One region of the Evansella sp. AB-rgal1 genome, then DNA from elsewhere that is predicted to be linked to it. Evidence: a T-box and tRNA genes for the amino acid it is inferred to sense, from the RefSeq annotation. Region 1 holds a T-box; the other holds one or more tRNA genes.
The links. The T-box of region 1 lies ahead of pheS (phenylalanine--tRNA ligase subunit alpha). A T-box ahead of a tRNA ligase gene usually reads a tRNA of that ligase, here a tRNA-Phe.
Positions count from the first base shown of each region.

Region 2: it encodes a tRNA-Phe, which carries the amino acid that the T-box ahead of pheS (phenylalanine--tRNA ligase subunit alpha) is inferred to sense. The anticodon was not compared.

Region 1 covers NZ_JBGUAU010000017.1:62,504-71,058, forward strand. The annotation lists gene pheT (phenylalanine--tRNA ligase subunit beta) at 1-2,383, opposite strand, end outside; gene pheS (phenylalanine--tRNA ligase subunit alpha) at 2,408-3,442, opposite strand; T-box leader at 3,513-3,760, opposite strand; gene ACERII_RS15360 (TrmH family RNA methyltransferase) at 3,844-4,596, opposite strand; gene sspI (small acid-soluble spore protein SspI) at 4,762-4,968, shown strand; gene ACERII_RS15370 (glutathione peroxidase) at 5,160-5,723, shown strand; gene ACERII_RS15375 (M42 family metallopeptidase) at 5,789-6,865, opposite strand; gene ACERII_RS15380 (dUTP diphosphatase) at 6,990-7,487, opposite strand; gene ACERII_RS15385 (sigma-w pathway protein ysdB) at 7,681-8,085, shown strand; gene ku (non-homologous end joining protein Ku) at 8,304-8,555, shown strand, end outside.
Region 2 covers NZ_JBGUAU010000003.1:30,651-39,205, reverse strand. The annotation lists gene ACERII_RS03025 (LysM peptidoglycan-binding domain-containing M23 family metallopeptidase) at 1-409, opposite strand, end outside; tRNA gene ACERII_RS03020 (tRNA-Thr) at 933-1,008, opposite strand; tRNA gene ACERII_RS03015 (tRNA-Phe) at 1,023-1,098, opposite strand; tRNA gene ACERII_RS03010 (tRNA-Asp) at 1,132-1,207, opposite strand; tRNA gene ACERII_RS03005 (tRNA-Met) at 1,231-1,307, opposite strand; tRNA gene ACERII_RS03000 (tRNA-Glu) at 1,403-1,477, opposite strand; gene ACERII_RS02995 (adenylosuccinate synthase) at 1,704-2,990, opposite strand; gene dnaB (replicative DNA helicase) at 3,621-4,985, opposite strand; gene rplI (50S ribosomal protein L9) at 5,009-5,452, opposite strand; gene ACERII_RS02980 (DHH family phosphoesterase) at 5,449-7,413, opposite strand; gene ACERII_RS02975 (YybS family protein) at 7,426-8,358, opposite strand.

The DNA of each region.
Region 1 (8,555 bases):
CTCCAGCTAACACACTACTGTGTACTTTTGTTACTTCTTCTTCCGTTAATGTCTTTTCTGGATCTAGGTAGCGGAGAGAGAATGCCAACGATTTTTTCCCAGCTTCCATATGCTCTCCTTGATATAAGTCGAATAGAGCTACGTTTGTTAAAAGCTTGCCACCAAACTCTCTAATTACCTTTTCCACTTCTCCCGCTTGTACTGCTTCATCAACTACGAGAGCAATATCACGGTCCATAGCAGGGAAACGAGGAATAGCCTGGTAACGAATTGGTTCTGTTGATACTGTTACAAGTTCATGTAAGTTTAATTCAAACACATATGTTTCTGGTAGTGACCATTCTTTCGCAACAGATGGATGTAGTTGACCAAGTACCCCTACTTCTGATCCATTCATTAGAAGTTTTGCTGTACGGCCCGGATGGAAGCCTTTTGCTTCCCCTTGAACAAATTCAGCACTCTCCAGAACATTCAATTGTGCTAGTAGACCTTCTACTACACCTTTCGCAACAAAGAAATCAACCGCTTTTTTCTCCCCTTGCCAGCTATGATCATGCCATAGACCCATAACAGCACCTGAAACATATGTTGTTTCTTTTGGTTGAGTCGTAACTTCTGCTTCCTCTGTTAAGAATACAGAGCCCATTTCATATAAGTGTACATTCAGATTATTACGGTTTTTATTATGACTTAATGCATCTAGTAAATGAGGAAGTAATGTTGTACGTAATGCACTTCTTTCCTCACTCATTGGAATGGCAACCTTTACTCGAGATACACCTTCCTTAAAATGTGATTCCTTTTCTGCAGTAGTTAATGAATAACTAACTGCTTCATGCAGACCTGCGTTTTCAAGAAAACGTCGAACTTTTCGTTTATTCTTTTGTACATCCGTTAACCCACCAGGTGTTGTGGGAGTGTTTGGTAACGTTGTAGGAATGTTATCATATCCGTACAAACGCCCTACTTCTTCTACCACATCCACTTCAATTTGGATATCCTGACGACGTGTCGGTACGGAAATAGTAAATACATCATTACTTTCTGAAAAAGCAAATTGAAGTTTTCCTAGGATTTCCTTCACTTCCGAAGAAGTAATCGATGTTCCAAGAACTCCATTAATTTTTTCTAACGAAATAGATATTTCTTTCGGAGTTACGTCTAACTCATTGTGTTCCACAACTCCTGACAATACAGTACCACCAGCAAGCTCTGCGATTAATGCAGCTGCTCGTAATCCTGCCTCTTTTACGCGACTAGGATCTACCCCTTTTTCAAAGCGCGCACTAGCATCACTTCGAAGTCCTAGCTCACGTGACGCTTTACGAATCGTTGTTCCTTTAAAGTACGCTGCTTCTAGTAAAACTGTTGTTGTATCGTTCCCTACTTCGGAATCAGCTCCTCCCATAACACCTGCAAGTGCAACAGGAACTTCCCCATTAGTAATTGCTAAGTAGTCCGATGATAATGTACGTTCCACATCATCTAATGTTGTCATATTTTCTCCTTGATTTGCACGACGGACAAGTACTTCCTTTGAACCGAAACGATTATAATCAAACGCATGCAACGGTTGTCCATACTCTAATAAAACATAGTTTGTTACGTCAACAACATTATTAAGTGGACGAATTCCTGCAGCCATCAATGTTGTTTGAAGCCATAAAGGTGATGGAGCAATTTTTACATCCTTAATCATGATTGCGCCATAATATGGATTATCTCCTACAGCATCTACTTTCACAGAAATATAATCCGATGCTTTTTCAGCACCTTCCTGAACGTTCACTTCAGGAAGCTTCACATCACGCCCTAAAATAGCAGCAACTTCATACGCCGTACCAATCATACTTAAGCAGTCCGCTCTATTTGCTGTTAAATCTAGCTCTAATACGGAATCATCTAAATTTAATGGGTGCATTGCATCTGTTCCAGGCGTCATTTCCGTTGGGAAGTTGTAAATTCCCTCTGCGTATTCTTTTGCAACTGTTTTCCCTTCAAAGCCAAGCTCTTGTAATGAACAAATCATTCCTTCTGATACTTGTCCACGTAACTTTGCACGCTTAATTTTCATTCCACCAGGTAAGCGAGCACCTACTTTTGCAACCACTACATATTGATCTGCACCAACATTCGCAGCACCACAAACGATCTGTACTGGCTCTTCTTCCCCAACATCTACTTTACACACGTTTAACTTGTCTGCTTCTGGGTGCTTTGTGCACTCTAGCACTTTCCCGACAACAATGTTCTTTACACCTTGATTCATTTCGTGAACGATATCCACTTCAACGCCACTTCTTGTTAGCTTTTCCGCTACCTCTTTTGGAGTTAAATCATCTATTTGAATATAATTTTTTAACCATTTATAAGATACAAGCACGGTTCTTCCTCCTTATAACCTTTATTAAACTCTCTTGAATTGGGATAAAAATCGAGTGTCATTCGTATAGAAATGACGAATATCATCAACGCCATATTTCAGCATGGCAAATCGTTCTACCCCCATACCAAAGGCAAAACCAGTATATTTTTCTGGATCAAAACCACTCATACGAAGCACATTTGGATGAACCATTCCTGAACCTAACACTTCAATCCAACCTGTCTGCTTACACGTACGGCAACCTGAACCTCCACAGATTGCACAAGATACATCTAGCTCTGCAGAAGGCTCTGTAAATGGGAAGTAACTTGGGCGTAGGCGAATTTCTCTTCCTTCTCCAAAATACTGTTCCACAAATTGCTCGAAGATTCCTTTTAAGTCACTCATTCGAATACCTTCACCTACAACAAGTCCTTCTATCTGCATAAACTGATGAGAGTGTGTCGCATCATCTTCATCACGACGATACACTTTTCCTGGACAGATAATCTTAACTGGTCCTCTTCCTTCATGCTTTTCCATCGTTCTTACTTGAACAGGAGAAGTTTGTGTACGTAATAGTAAATCGTTCGTAATAAAAAAAGTATCCTGCATATCTCTTGCTGGGTGGTCCTTCGGTAAATTCAATGCTTCAAAGTTATAATAATCTGTTTCAACCTCTGGTCCTTCCGCAACAGTAAATCCCATTCCAACGAAAACATCCTCAATTGTCTCAATTACAGATGTTAGTGGGTGGCGGCTACCTTTTTGCAAAGGACGTCCAGGTAATGTAACATCAATGCTTTCTTCTTTTAGTTTTGCAGCAAGTGCTTCTTCTTCTAGCTTTTGTTCCTTTTCCCCAATGGACGTAGCAACTGCTTCTCGTACCTCATTGGCAACTTGGCCAACCTTTGGTCTTTCTTCTGCTGGAAGTTTACCCATTCCTTTTAATACTTCCGTAATAGGACCTTTTTTCCCTAGATATGTAATACGAAGATCCTTTAGTTCTTTCACTGACGTAGCTTCATTTACTTTTGTAATTGCTTCGTCTTTAAGTTCTTTTAGACGATCTAACATGCTACTTCCTCCTTCATTTCATAATGTATTTATTGTCCGAATTTACGCACAAAAAAGAGCTTTCATTCCCAAAAGGGACGAAAACTCGCGGTACCACCCTTGTTAATGGATTTTTCATTCACAAAAAACCATTCACTCAAACGAAGATAACGGACTTCAAAACCGGAACACCTTTACGAAAGGAACTTTCCCCTCGTTTTCCCAGTGTCAACTCTAGAGCGAATTCAGCTGTTATCCTCATAAAAATGCTTTCAGTCTAAGGCATTTTCTCCCTGGATGAGTATAGTACAACTTACTACTCTCTTTCATCGTTTTTACTATTGAATATGTAACTCCTTAATTCTGCTAACATTATATAGTTTTTTTATTTATTTCGCAAACGTTTCATAAAAATATTGCTATTAACCACGTAAATGATACAGTAGTATCCCTGTGGCTATACTTACATTCAACGATTCCGCTTTTCCATGTATGGGAATATACAAGTTTTGGTCCGTCTGTGATAGAAGTGATTCCGTAACTCCACTTCCTTCATTTCCTACGATTAATGCAAAATTCTCTTGAGGTTCAATTGCATTATAGGTGCTTCCACTTAGTGACGTACCAAAAACAGGAATATCATGTTCCTTGCACAATTGGACCGCATCTTCTAACATCATTTTTTGAACAGGAATGTGAAACAATGATCCTTGTGTGGAACGGATAACCTTTCCATTAAATGGATCTACGGTACCTTCTCCAATGATTACACCGGTCATACCAGCTGCATCAGCAGTTCGAATCATTGCACCAACATTTCCAGGATCTTGTACTCCGTCAATTAATAAAAATTTCCCTGTCTCTAAAGGTACATTTTCTCTATCAGGTAACTCACAAATTGCTACAAACCCTTGTGGTGTTTCAGTTTCACATATCTCCTTTAAAACTTTACTTGTAACATAAACAAGTGGAATATTAGAAACCTTCCATTTTGCTGGAATATCCTTATCTGCATCAACAATAAGCTCTTTCATAGGCAGATGTGCACGAAAGGCTTCTTCAATAAGATGAATGCCTTCGATCATGAATGTTCCGGTTGTATCTCGTCCTTTTTTTGTATGTAATTTTTTCCATGATTTTACCTTCGTATTCTGTAATGATTCTATAATTTCCATTGTTCCTTTATGTACTCCCCTCTAATTTAACTCGCTTCCAACGAGTATTGTTATTCTCATTTTTTTCCTTTCCTCACATATTCATACCCTTTATCACTCATACTATAACAGAATACACAACCAAACTCGACTGGTTGGTTATCTAAGAAAGAAAGGGAGATGAAAATGAGCTTTAATTTACGTGGCGCAATCCTACAAAATGTTTCTGGAAACAGTGCTCAGGAAGTAGAAGATACAATCATGGATGCAGTACAAAGTGGTGAAGAGAAGATGTTGCCTGGTCTAGGTGTATTGTTTGAAGTTTATTGGAAAAATGCTAGTGAAGACGATAAACAACAAATAGTAAATCAAATTTCGCAGGGCTTACAATAAGATAATACTACACATTTTAGGATGACTTTCAGGAATATGAATAAAGGAAGGTTTATAAAACCCATCCTTCATTCATTTCCTCGATACGTCATCTTTTTTATGTATTATTTATTGACTTACTTTAAAAAAGTAAGTATACTACTTATAGTAATTAGCACCTAGTCAAAATGACCTATAAGGAGTTGGAAAGTATGAGTATATTTGATTTTTCTGCTGTAGCAATGAATGGAAAACGTACCTTATTAGAGGAATATAAAGGAAAAACTGTTCTAATAGTAAATACTGCTGGGCGATGTGGATTTACATATCAATATAAAGAACTACAAAGCTTATATGATCGATATAAAGATAAGGGGTTTGTAATTTTAGGATTTCCTTGCAATCAATTTGATCATCAAGAACCTGATTCAAATAAACAGATTGAGATTAGCTGCATGATAAATTACGGAGTGAACTTTCCTCTTTTTCAAAAAATTGACGTAAGAGATGATAATGCGCATCCGTTATTTAGTTACTTATCACATCAAAAACCATTTGATGGTTTTAATGAATCTCATCCTGTTTCCAAAATATTAATACCTTTAATAAATGAAAAGCACCCTGAGTATTTAATAGATGAGCATTCTATTAAATGGAATTTCACCAAATTCTTAATAGATCCAAATGGAAAAGTAGTGAAACGCTTTGAATGTACATCTGACCCTATTGACATGGAACAGGATATTGAGAAGCTATTATCCGAAGCTAGTGTATAAACGTAAGAAAAAAGGCCTTTCTAGAGATTTATTTCATCTAAAGAAAGGTCTTTATTTACAGTTTTTTATCGGAACGTAATTTCATTAACAGTATTTCTATCTAATTTTTTAATCACTTCTACAATTAGCTTCACCGCATTTTCAAAATCATCTCGATGCAAAATTGCTGCGTGTGTATGAATGTATCTCGTAGCAATTGTGATTGATAAAGCAGGCACACCATTTGCAGTTAGGTGAATGGCACCTGAGTCTGTACCACCTGCAGCTACAGAATCAAATTGATAAGGGATACCCTTCTCGTCAGCCGTATCCGTTACAAAATCACGAAGTCCTTTATGAGAAACCATAGAAGCATCATATATGATTATTTGTGGACCTTCTCCCATCTTCGCTAAAGCATCCTTTGCTGATACACCAGGTGTGTCTCCTGCGATTCCTACATCCACTCCAAAACCAATATCAGGTTGAATATGGTGTGCTGATGTTCTTGCACCACGTAATCCTACTTCTTCTTGAACAGTTCCCACCCCATAAACAACATTAGGGTGTTGCTCGTCTTTCAAACGACGAAGCACTTCAATAGCAATTGCACATCCTATACGATTATCCCAAGCTTTTGCCATTAACATCTTTTCGTTTTTCATTACTGTAAAATCACAAACAGGAACGATGGAATCTCCAGGACGAACTCCGAATTCCTCTGCTTCTTTTTTACTAGATGCACCAATATCAATGAACATATCCTTCTTGTCCACTGGTTTTTTTCTAGCTTCTGGAGGTAGAATGTGTGGAGGCTTAGAACCAATAACTCCTGGTACGTCACCATTTCTTGTCATAATAGTAACTCGTTGTGCTAGCATTACCTGCTCCCACCAACCACCTACAGGTTGGAATTTCACGAATCCTTTATCATCAATAGAAGTTACCATGAAACCAATTTCATCAAGGTGACCTGCAACCATTATTTTAGGGCCGTTTGCATCTCCAACTTTTTTGGCAATTAAGCTTCCTAGGTTATCTGTTTCTACTTCATCTGCAAAGGGAGTTATATATTTTTTCATTACTTCTCTTGGCTCACGTTCGTTACCAGGAATACCATTTGCATCTGTTAATTCTTTAAGCATATTTAACATTTCATCCATCTTATGTACCTCCTACAATAAAATTAAAAATATTATGTCACTTGTCAATTATACCTATTTCTAAAGAAGTTCTCAAATTTCGAATTTCGAAATAAGTGGTGATTGCAACATCGTCAGAGCTTTTTTAGTATCCCTGATCTTGGCGTACATGATTCACTTCGTTTTTTTTCTCATATGCAGAGATTATATCAACTTCACTAAAACCTAGTGCCGAACCTAGGACAAAATAATCTTGAAACAGAGAAACATAGTTTTCCTTCGAACCTACTTGACTTAGCGCAGATACCCGATTCATCACGTTAAGAAAATATGGAACTAATTCTTCTCCTATTACTTGTTGTGTTGTTGACCATTGTACTACCTCTGTTTCTAATGACATCTCAAGACCAATGGAAAGAACAAAATGAACACCATCAACATATTCTTCTAAAATAATATCTTGAGCGGATGGTCCTTTTTCACTCCAAAACTTAAAACAACGAGTTTCGTTAGCTAATTCACCCACTTCTACTTGAAGGGCTAACAGTTTTCGCTGTAGAAGATTTTCGTTTCCTAATTTATGCTTCGATTCAATATAATGATCTAACTCTCTTTGTTTTTCATAAAGGTTACTAATTTGCATGCTTATTACACCTTCTTCTTCTTTTTCTTTGATATAATTACTATTATAACAAAAAGCATATAAATTTTTTGAAACCTTTTTTAGTGCTCATCCGTAAAGGATAGCAATACGTTATTTTTCCTTACTAAAAATTAGGATTTCAGCGTAATTAAATGGGAATAGATAAGTAGTAAGACGTAAAGGGGAGATAATCATGACGGTGATCCTATTTCGCTTGTTCCTCCTTATAGCAATCAGCATCATTGTTTTTAGCGTAGTTAAGTATTTATTAGATCCTAGGAGAAAACTTGAATCTGCACATGCAAGAGGGGAATTTTATATACTAGATGATGCAGATAATGTAAGGAAAAATGTAATGTTTACTTATCGAAATGTTATGTTTGAAGGGGAAAAATTTTTGGGAGCAACGAACGAATCTTTTGAAATTACTTCTATTGTTATATGGACTGAGGATACAGATAAGTTAAGAGGATTAAGTGTTAAAGATTTCCATTTTATGGAAAAAGAGGTTCTTATTCATTATCCAAAAGCTGAAATTGAATGGAGAGAACCGATTAAAGGCTTACTTAAAAAGATGGAAAAAGAGATAAAAGAATAAGTAATGTAATTAATTGTTAACAACAAGCTGAATAGCTTGTTGTTTTTTTGTTTTCCTTCCATGAATGAATTTTTGACGCTAATGAAAGATTCGAGTCAATGTTTTCCAAATCATCTCAAACCCCTGAGACTTCTGGAAGTGAAACTCCCCTTACAACGTATTTGAGTTCATTATAATCCGCTCACCTGTACATACTATCCTTAAAAAGGAGTGATATGATGCATACGGTTTGGAAAGGTACCATTTCATTCGGTCTAGTTAATATTCCAATTAAGCTACATGCAGCTACGGAAGATAAAGATGTTAAGTTACGTAACCTTCATAAAGATTGTCATGCTCCTATTAAATATGCACGAACTTGCTCCGAGTGCGGGGCAGAGGTTAAGAATGACGATATAGTGAAGGCATATGAATATACCGAAGGAAAATATGTGGTTCTTGATGAGGAAGAACTAGAGAAGCTAAAAAAG
Region 2 (8,555 bases), on a different contig from region 1:
CAATTTTTACTTCATATGTTTCTGCATGAATTTTTACTAATTCATCTAATACATGAAGGGTTAAATTGTTTGTATTTCTATGAAAAAAAACACGTTCAGGTATATAGTGAAATTCTTCGTCTAATGAAAACTCTAAATCTTTATATTCATCTATTAATGTATTTAGTCTTTCTTGTTTATAGTTTTCTATGAGTTTTGTATCATCAACTATTCCAACACGTTCCATACCATAATAGACATGGTATATAGTCTTTATGTTTAGTAGAGATTCATTACTTCCTTCATTAGCATTTGCTTTAGTGGCATCTACAATAGAAAAAAGAAGTATCACTGAAATTAAACAAATTAATTTATTAAGTTGGAATTTACCTCTACTTTTATATGTAAGAGAATCTGTTGAAACGTTCATGGTTTTCCTCCTAGAAAACTTCCGATTTACTATACTTTTATATTTAAAACTATTATCTTATATCAACATTGATATTTTACCATAAAACATAGACTAAGAGCGTTATCCTTCAAAACGTAAAAAATTTGTATTATTATTGTTACACAATGTTATATTGTCTTCCTACTATTCCTAGGTTTTCTGCTTATTTCTTCAAGAAAAAAATACAGATAAACCTTATAAAATAAGGATTTATGACAATAAATGCTTGATTTCCACAACGTAGTATACCAATCTACCAGTTTCCCCTAACTTCCACTATAACGAAACATTTTGTAATATTAATGAAACAAAACATGAAATATTTGTAAGTAAATAGGTTTTATTGTTAATAACATGTGACGTTTATCTACAGATTTTACAAAAGAGTAGAAGCGAATGGTTGTTTAAGTATTTTTGATAAATAAGATTTATGTGAAACTCCGATAATAGAAGAACATAAAAAAACCTATTCTACAAAGGAATAGGTGTCATTTACTATGTATGGTGCTGGCCAGAGGACTTGAACCCCCAACCTACTGATTACAAGTCAGTTGCTCTACCAATTGAGCTAGGCCAGCATAAATGCTGAAAGTGGTGGCTCGGGACGGAATCGAACCGCCGACACATGGATTTTCAGTCCATTGCTCTACCGACTGAGCTACCGAGCCTCTACATTATGATAGATTTTAAACAAAAAAAAATGGCGGTCCCGACGGGAATCGAACCCGCGATCTCCTGCGTGACAGGCAGGCATGTTAACCGCTACACCACGGGACCTTGTCCATAACTAATAAAAAATTTGGTTGCGGGGGGCGGATTTGAACCACCGACCTTCGGGTTATGAGCCCGACGAGCTACCAGACTGCTCCACCCCGCGACGTTATGAAATGTTCATGTTACAATATACAGTATGTGAAACCACAAGAATTATTATACCATATTTGCAGAAAAAATGTAAAGAAATATTTATTTTGGTGACCCGTACGGGATTCGAACCCGTGTTACCGCCGTGAAAGGGCGGTGTCTTAACCGCTTGACCAACGGGCCATGTGTCTTTTAATGCATTCTTTAAGACAGCGACAAGATTTATCTTAACATCATTTTTAACTGAATGCAATAGCAAATTAATATTTCTATAATTACAAAATTTAATGTGATTGTCTTAAGTATTTAAAAATTGGCTGAAGCCAGACAGTAAACATTATATTTTATTCTTTCTTAAAAATAGTTGACCAGAGTTTTGATAAACCCTGGTCTTGAAGTGGTGAATTTATTATCCAAATACTCCACGAATAAGATTGGTTTGATTTCGATCTGGTCCAACTGAGAAAATAGTTAATGGAATTCCTGTTAATTGTGAAATTCGTTCTACATAGTATAAAGCATTTTTCGGAAGGTCATGTAAGGATTTTACTCCAGTAATATCTTCTGTCCAACCAGGTAACTCTTCATAAACAGGTTCACACTCAGAAAGAACTTTTAAGCTTGCAGGGAACTCTTCGATTACTTCCCCACGATACTTGTATGCTACACAAATTTTTAGTGTATCGATTCCTGTTAGAACATCTATAGAGTTTAAAGAAAGATCAGTAATGCCACTTACACGACGAGCATGACGTACTACAACACTGTCAAACCAGCCTACACGACGAGGTCTTCCTGTTGTAGTACCATACTCATTACCAACCTCACGAATTCTATCTCCTATTTCATTCTGTAATTCTGTAGGGAATGGACCATCTCCTACACGAGTAGTATATGCTTTAGAAACCCCTACAACATGGTTAATTCTTGATGGACCTACACCAGAACCAATTGTAACTCCTCCTGCAATTGGGTTGGAAGACGTTACAAATGGATATGTTCCTTGGTCAATATCAAGCATAACACCTTGAGCACCTTCAAATAATACTCGCTTCCCTTCATCTAAAGCATCATTTAGTACTACGGATGTATCAGTTACATACTTAGCAATTTGCTGACCATACTCATAATACTCATCTAATATATCTTCCTTTTTAAAACCTTCAATTTCATAGAATTTTTCAAACATACGATTTTTCTCTTTTAAGTTATATTCTAGCTTCTCTTCAAATGTTTCCTTATCAAGAAGGTCTGAGATACGGATTCCAACACGTGCCGCTTTATCCATGTAAGCAGGTCCAATCCCTTTACGTGTTGTACCAATTTTATTTGCACCTTTGCTGTCTTCCTCAACAGCATCCAACTTTAAATGATAAGGTAAAATAACATGAGCGCGATTGCTAATACGAAGATTACTTGTATTAACACCGTGGTCATGTAAATATTTTAGCTCTTCAACAAGTGCTTTCGGTTCAATTACCATGCCATTACCAATAACACAGATTTTATCGCCATTAAATATCCCAGATGGAATTAAATGCAACTTGTACTTCTTTCCATTAAAAACAATGGTATGACCTGCGTTATTTCCACCTTGATATCTCGCTACAAGTTCTGCTCTTTCTGACAAATAATCTGTTATTTTCCCTTTTCCTTCGTCTCCCCACTGTGTACCTACTACTACAACTGATGGCATTTTGTGAGCACCTCCGTATGATATTCTACAATTTATGAACTAATAAATAATAGCTTTAACAATGTTGCTTACTTATTCTATCCTTATTATGTTTAAAACATGAAAACCAAGGTAAGTTTATCAATTTTAGTACATTCAGTCAACAAAAAATCCGAACATTTATTAATTATATTAAAAATACGTTCGTTTTTAAAGTGTAGATTATCTTACATCATTTAGCTTGGTTATACGTGTTCTTAATTAGTGGTTTAGGTTTATTACTTCCAGCAACACAAGCAAATTAACAGACATAACTAGTCCTTGAACTTCAGCACCTACGTTGATTATGTATTCCCATTAATACAACTACCATCGAACTAAACTAAACACAAGTGAAGGAAGAAAAGCGCAATGCGCTCTTTTATGATCGAAATGCAAATGTTCTGGACGAACGAAAAGCATAATCCGCTTTCACATCTACGAAGAAATATGTTCTTTCAGTTGAAAAGTGCTTTTTACTTTTAATCGGCCAGGTTATTTGACAAGAGGTCATGGCGCCTGGACCTGGACTTCTTTCCATGATACATCTAGTTACAGATCAATAAGAATATAGTTTTCCTTAACAATAAAAAAGAGCTTAGTCTATTTAAACTAAGCTCCTGGTGGAATATCACTTTCGTCAAACCGTCTCTCTAAGTTAACAAACTTATTATACTCTTTTACAAACGCAAGCTCGACTGTTCCTACTGGACCGTTACGTTGCTTTGCTATAATAATTTCTATGATATCTTTTTTCTCTGATTCTTTATCATAATAATCATCACGGTAAAGAAAGGCAACAATATCCGCATCCTGCTCAATACTTCCTGATTCACGAATATCGGACATCATCGGGCGTTTATCCGTACGGGATTCAACACCACGAGAAAGCTGAGATAATGCTATTACAGGAACTTTTAACTCCCTTGCTAACCCTTTTAAAGAACGAGATATTTCTGAAACTTCCTGTTGACGTCCTTCTCCACTTCTTGCATCCCCTTGAATAAGCTGCAAGTAATCTATTAATATCATACCAAGTCCACGTTCTTGCTTTAAACGTCGACATTTAGCTCTAATTTCTCCTACTTTAATCCCCGGTGTATCATCAATGTAAATACCAGCTTTTGACAAGCTTCCCATTGCCATGGTTAACTTTTGCCAATCTTCATCTTCTAACTTCCCAGTTCTAAGTCTTTGTGCATCTATATTTCCCTCGGCACAGATCATACGCATTACTAATTGGTCTGCACCCATCTCCAAACTAAAAATGGCTACATTTTCGTCTGTTTTGGTAGCTACGTTTTGTGCAATGTTTAAAGAGAAGGCCGTTTTACCAACAGATGGTCGTGCAGCAACGATAATTAAATCATTTCTCTGAAATCCAGCTGTCATTCTATCTAATTCGGAGAAACCTGTTGGAATTCCAGTTACTTCTCCTGTTGTATGCTGTAACAATTCAATTTTATCAAATGCTTCTACCAAGACATCTTTTATCGAAACGAAGGCTTTAGAACTCTTTTGTTGTGAAACTTCTAAAATCGTTTTTTCAGCTTGGTTTAGTATAGAGTCAACCTCTTCTTCAGCAGCAAATCCTTCTGTTGCAATGTTTGTTGCTACTCGAATTAATCGACGTAACAATGATTTTTCTTCTACAATTCTACTATAGTACTCTATATTAGATGCTGTTGGTACAGCATTTGCTAAATCACTTAAGTAGGTTACTCCACCAACTTCTTCTAGCCACTTCTTGGTCTGTAGTTCAGTTGTAACGCTAATAAGATCTACAGGATCACCGCGTTGTGCAATAATTAGCATAACATTATAGATTCGTTGATGTGATGCTCGATAAAAATCTTCCGGTACTAAACGTTCAGAGGCGGTGACCAAAGCCTGATCATCTAAAAATATTGCTCCTAACACCGCCTGTTCCGCTTCAATATTTTGTGGTGGTGTACGATCAGTAAATAAGTCACTCATAGTTTATTTACCCCCTATGGATACTATTCTTCCACTACATGAACTCTAATGGTAGCTGTCACCTTTGGATGTAGCTTCGCATTTATATTGGTATAACCTAATACTCTAATAGGCTCGTCCATTTCTATTTTACGTTTGTCAATTTTTACTTTGCTTTTCTTTAATTGCTCTGCAATTTGTTTATTTGTTACAGCGCCAAACAAACGACCATTTTCTCCTGATTTCGCTTTAATTTCAATGGTCATATCTTCTAGTTTCTTTTTTAATAACTCAGCTTCTTCTACTACCTCATCAGCTTTACGTTGTTCACTTTCTTGCTTCTTTTCCAATGATTTCATATTACCAGTATTAGCTTCGACAGCTAAGTTGTTTGGAAAAAGGTAGTTCCTAGCATACCCTTCTGATACATTCTTTACTTCTCCCTTTTTTCCTTTTCCTTTTACGTCTTTCATAAAAATTACTTTCATGACGACTGTCCCCCTTTGAAATAATCATCAATTTTATCTTTTAATAAGTCTTCCGCTTCATCGAGTTCCATATCTTCCAATTGAGTAGCGGCATTAGTTAAATGACCTCCACCACCCATATTCTCCATGATAACTTGAACATTCATTTCACCCAATGATCTTGCACTAATACTAATACGACCATCTGCTAGCTTGGAAATGACAAATGAAGCAATGACATTATTCATCGTTAATAACGTATCAGCAGCTTGTGCAATGAGCAACTGACCATACGTTTCATTCTCTTCTCCTCTAGCAATAGCCATACCACCTGAATATATATAAGCTCTCTCAACAAGCTTCGCTCTTTTTACATATTGGTTTAAATCTTCTTTCATCAACTTTTGAACTAGTGTAGTATCTGCACCCTTACTTTTTAAATAAGATGCCGCATCGAACGTACGAGAACCAGTACGAATCGCAAAGCTTTTCGTATCTACAATAATACCAGATAATAAGGCTGTTGATTCTAAAACATCTAATTTGGGATGAATTGGCTGATATTCCAGCATCTCAGTAATTAATTCAGCTGTAGAAGAAGCATACGGTTCCATATATACAAGGACCGCTTCTTTAATAAATTCTTCTCCTCGTCTGTGATGATCTATAACGATAATACGCTCTATTGACTTTAACAATGAAGGTTCAGCCACTAAGGATGGTTTATGAGTATCTACAACAACCAATAACGTATCATTTGTACTTTCTTCCAATGCTTCCTCAGGCGTTATAAATTGTGCCCATAGTTCATTATGATTTTTTATTTCCTCTAATAGTTTATACACACTTTGATTCATATCATTTGGGTCTAAAACAATATACCCTGTTTTTCCATTTGCTTCAGCAATCTTTAACATTCCTATTGCAGAACCAATAGAATCCATATCAGGGTTTCTATGACCCATAACGATTACTTTGTCACTCTCAGAGATAAAATCTCTTATTGCGTGGGAAATAACTCTTGCTCTTACTCTAGTACGTTTTTCAATAGCATTTGATTTACCACCATAAAAACGCACTTTTCCGTTGGTTTGTTTAATTGCTACTTGGTCTCCGCCTCTACCTAGTGCTAGATCGAGACTCGATTGAGCAAGTGTGCCTAATTCCCTTAATGTGGATATACCACTGCCTATTCCAAAACTTAGAGTTAGTGCCACTCTTTCTTTAGATGTTACTTCCCTAACCTCATCAAGAATGGTAAATCTATCTTCTTCCAAGTTACGTAATGTCTCTTCATTGAATATAGCAATAAAACGGTCTGATGCAGTTCTTCTCATCAAGATATCGTGCTGCTTTGACCAGCGATTTAAGGCATCTGACACTTGTGTAAGTAACTTGCTTCTTAACTGATCATCCATCCCTTGTGTTACTTCGTCATAATTATCTAGAAAAATTAATCCAATAACAGTTTTGCCTCGCTCGAATAAATCCTTGATTTCTTGTTCTTCGGTTACGTTAAAAAAATAAAGTAGTCTTTCATTTTTTTGATGAATGACTCGGAATTCTTTTTCCTCTATTGTGATATGAAATTGATCATCTTCTAACTGATCTTGAAGTGTTTCTGAAATCAGATTAATCGATTCTCCAATACAATCTTTTTCAAAAAGATTTGTTACAAATGGATTCACCCACTGAATTTGATGATTTTCATTGTATAACAATATTCCAATCGGCAAACTAGTTACTGCTTCTTCACCGGCTTTATTTACTCTGTAAGTTAATGTTGAAACATAATCAGATAATCCTTCTTCAAACTCTTTTTTTGCTTGACTCATTAAGTAAGTAACAAAGGCTAAGCAAAGAAACCCTAATAAACCAATTTGCCATTGGATGTACGTCAATATTCCTATAAACACTACAGAAATAAATAGTAGTGCTAGTACGTGATACCCATGCCATCGTTTTAGCAAGTAATTTGGCATTATTCACATCTCCTACTTAGTTGAGTTCATACGTTTTCTCAATTCAAATCCTATATCAATTATACCTAAAATTCTTACAAGATAGATTAAAAATGGTAAAACAAATGAAATTATTAAAATTAATATGGGAAGTACTTTGCTTTTCCCTTTCATGTGAAAATAATAAAAAATGAAGGAAAAGCCTTGGATAATCATAACAAAATCTAACAGGGGCGTTAGGTTTGCAATAACTGTATACATCGCAGTACCTTTTTCTGCTCCAATCAATAATAAAATATATGCAATTAAATAATACCAGATAAATACCCTTGGAAATGTCCATTCTCTAAATGGAAGGAATAAGGAGACTTCATAATCCCAACGTCTCATAAATAAAGATGCTATCCACTGTACAATAAATGCAAACCCAATACCCAAAATTATCATGATAACTGGTGCAATATATGGAAGTTCATTAATAAACAGGGTGGCTGACTCTAATACATTTTCATCTGTTTGCCCTACAAAAGATAGCATTTGTTCTGACAACTCTACTGATTCATTTAATAATTCCTGTATTACTTCTACTGGATTTACTTGTAATATTAATATACTTCCAAGATAATTAAGAATTAGTGCAGCGATAAATGCTAATGATCCACCAAGAAGAACCGCGAATGCTTCTTTTTTTCTCCTGTATAGTTCTCCAATTACAATTCCACCTGCTACAAAGCTTATAGTAAAAGGTAAAGCTAACGGAGTAATAATAAATAATAAGAAAAAGGATAGCAGTCCTAGAACTATTCCTGGCTTAAGTCCATGTTTATTTGTATATAAAATGAAGGGAATTGGTAATAAGATCAATGTCAATGTTCCCATAAAGGGAACAAGTATAAGTAATATAATTAACAGTATGTATATACTCAAAAATTTCAATCCGTCTTTTATTCTTTTTGTATTTTCCATAATAACTACCTCTTTTCCAATGTCTTGTGGAATGTCTTAGTTGATCTAACCTAGGCTTGATCACTATTGTAGCATGACAACATTCTAAAGAACAAAGAGTATAACTATAACCAAAGAAAATAGTACCTCGGTGTTCTGTAATAAATGTTGATTTAGGGAACTAAACTAGTATTGACAACTTTTTTACTTGGTAGTAT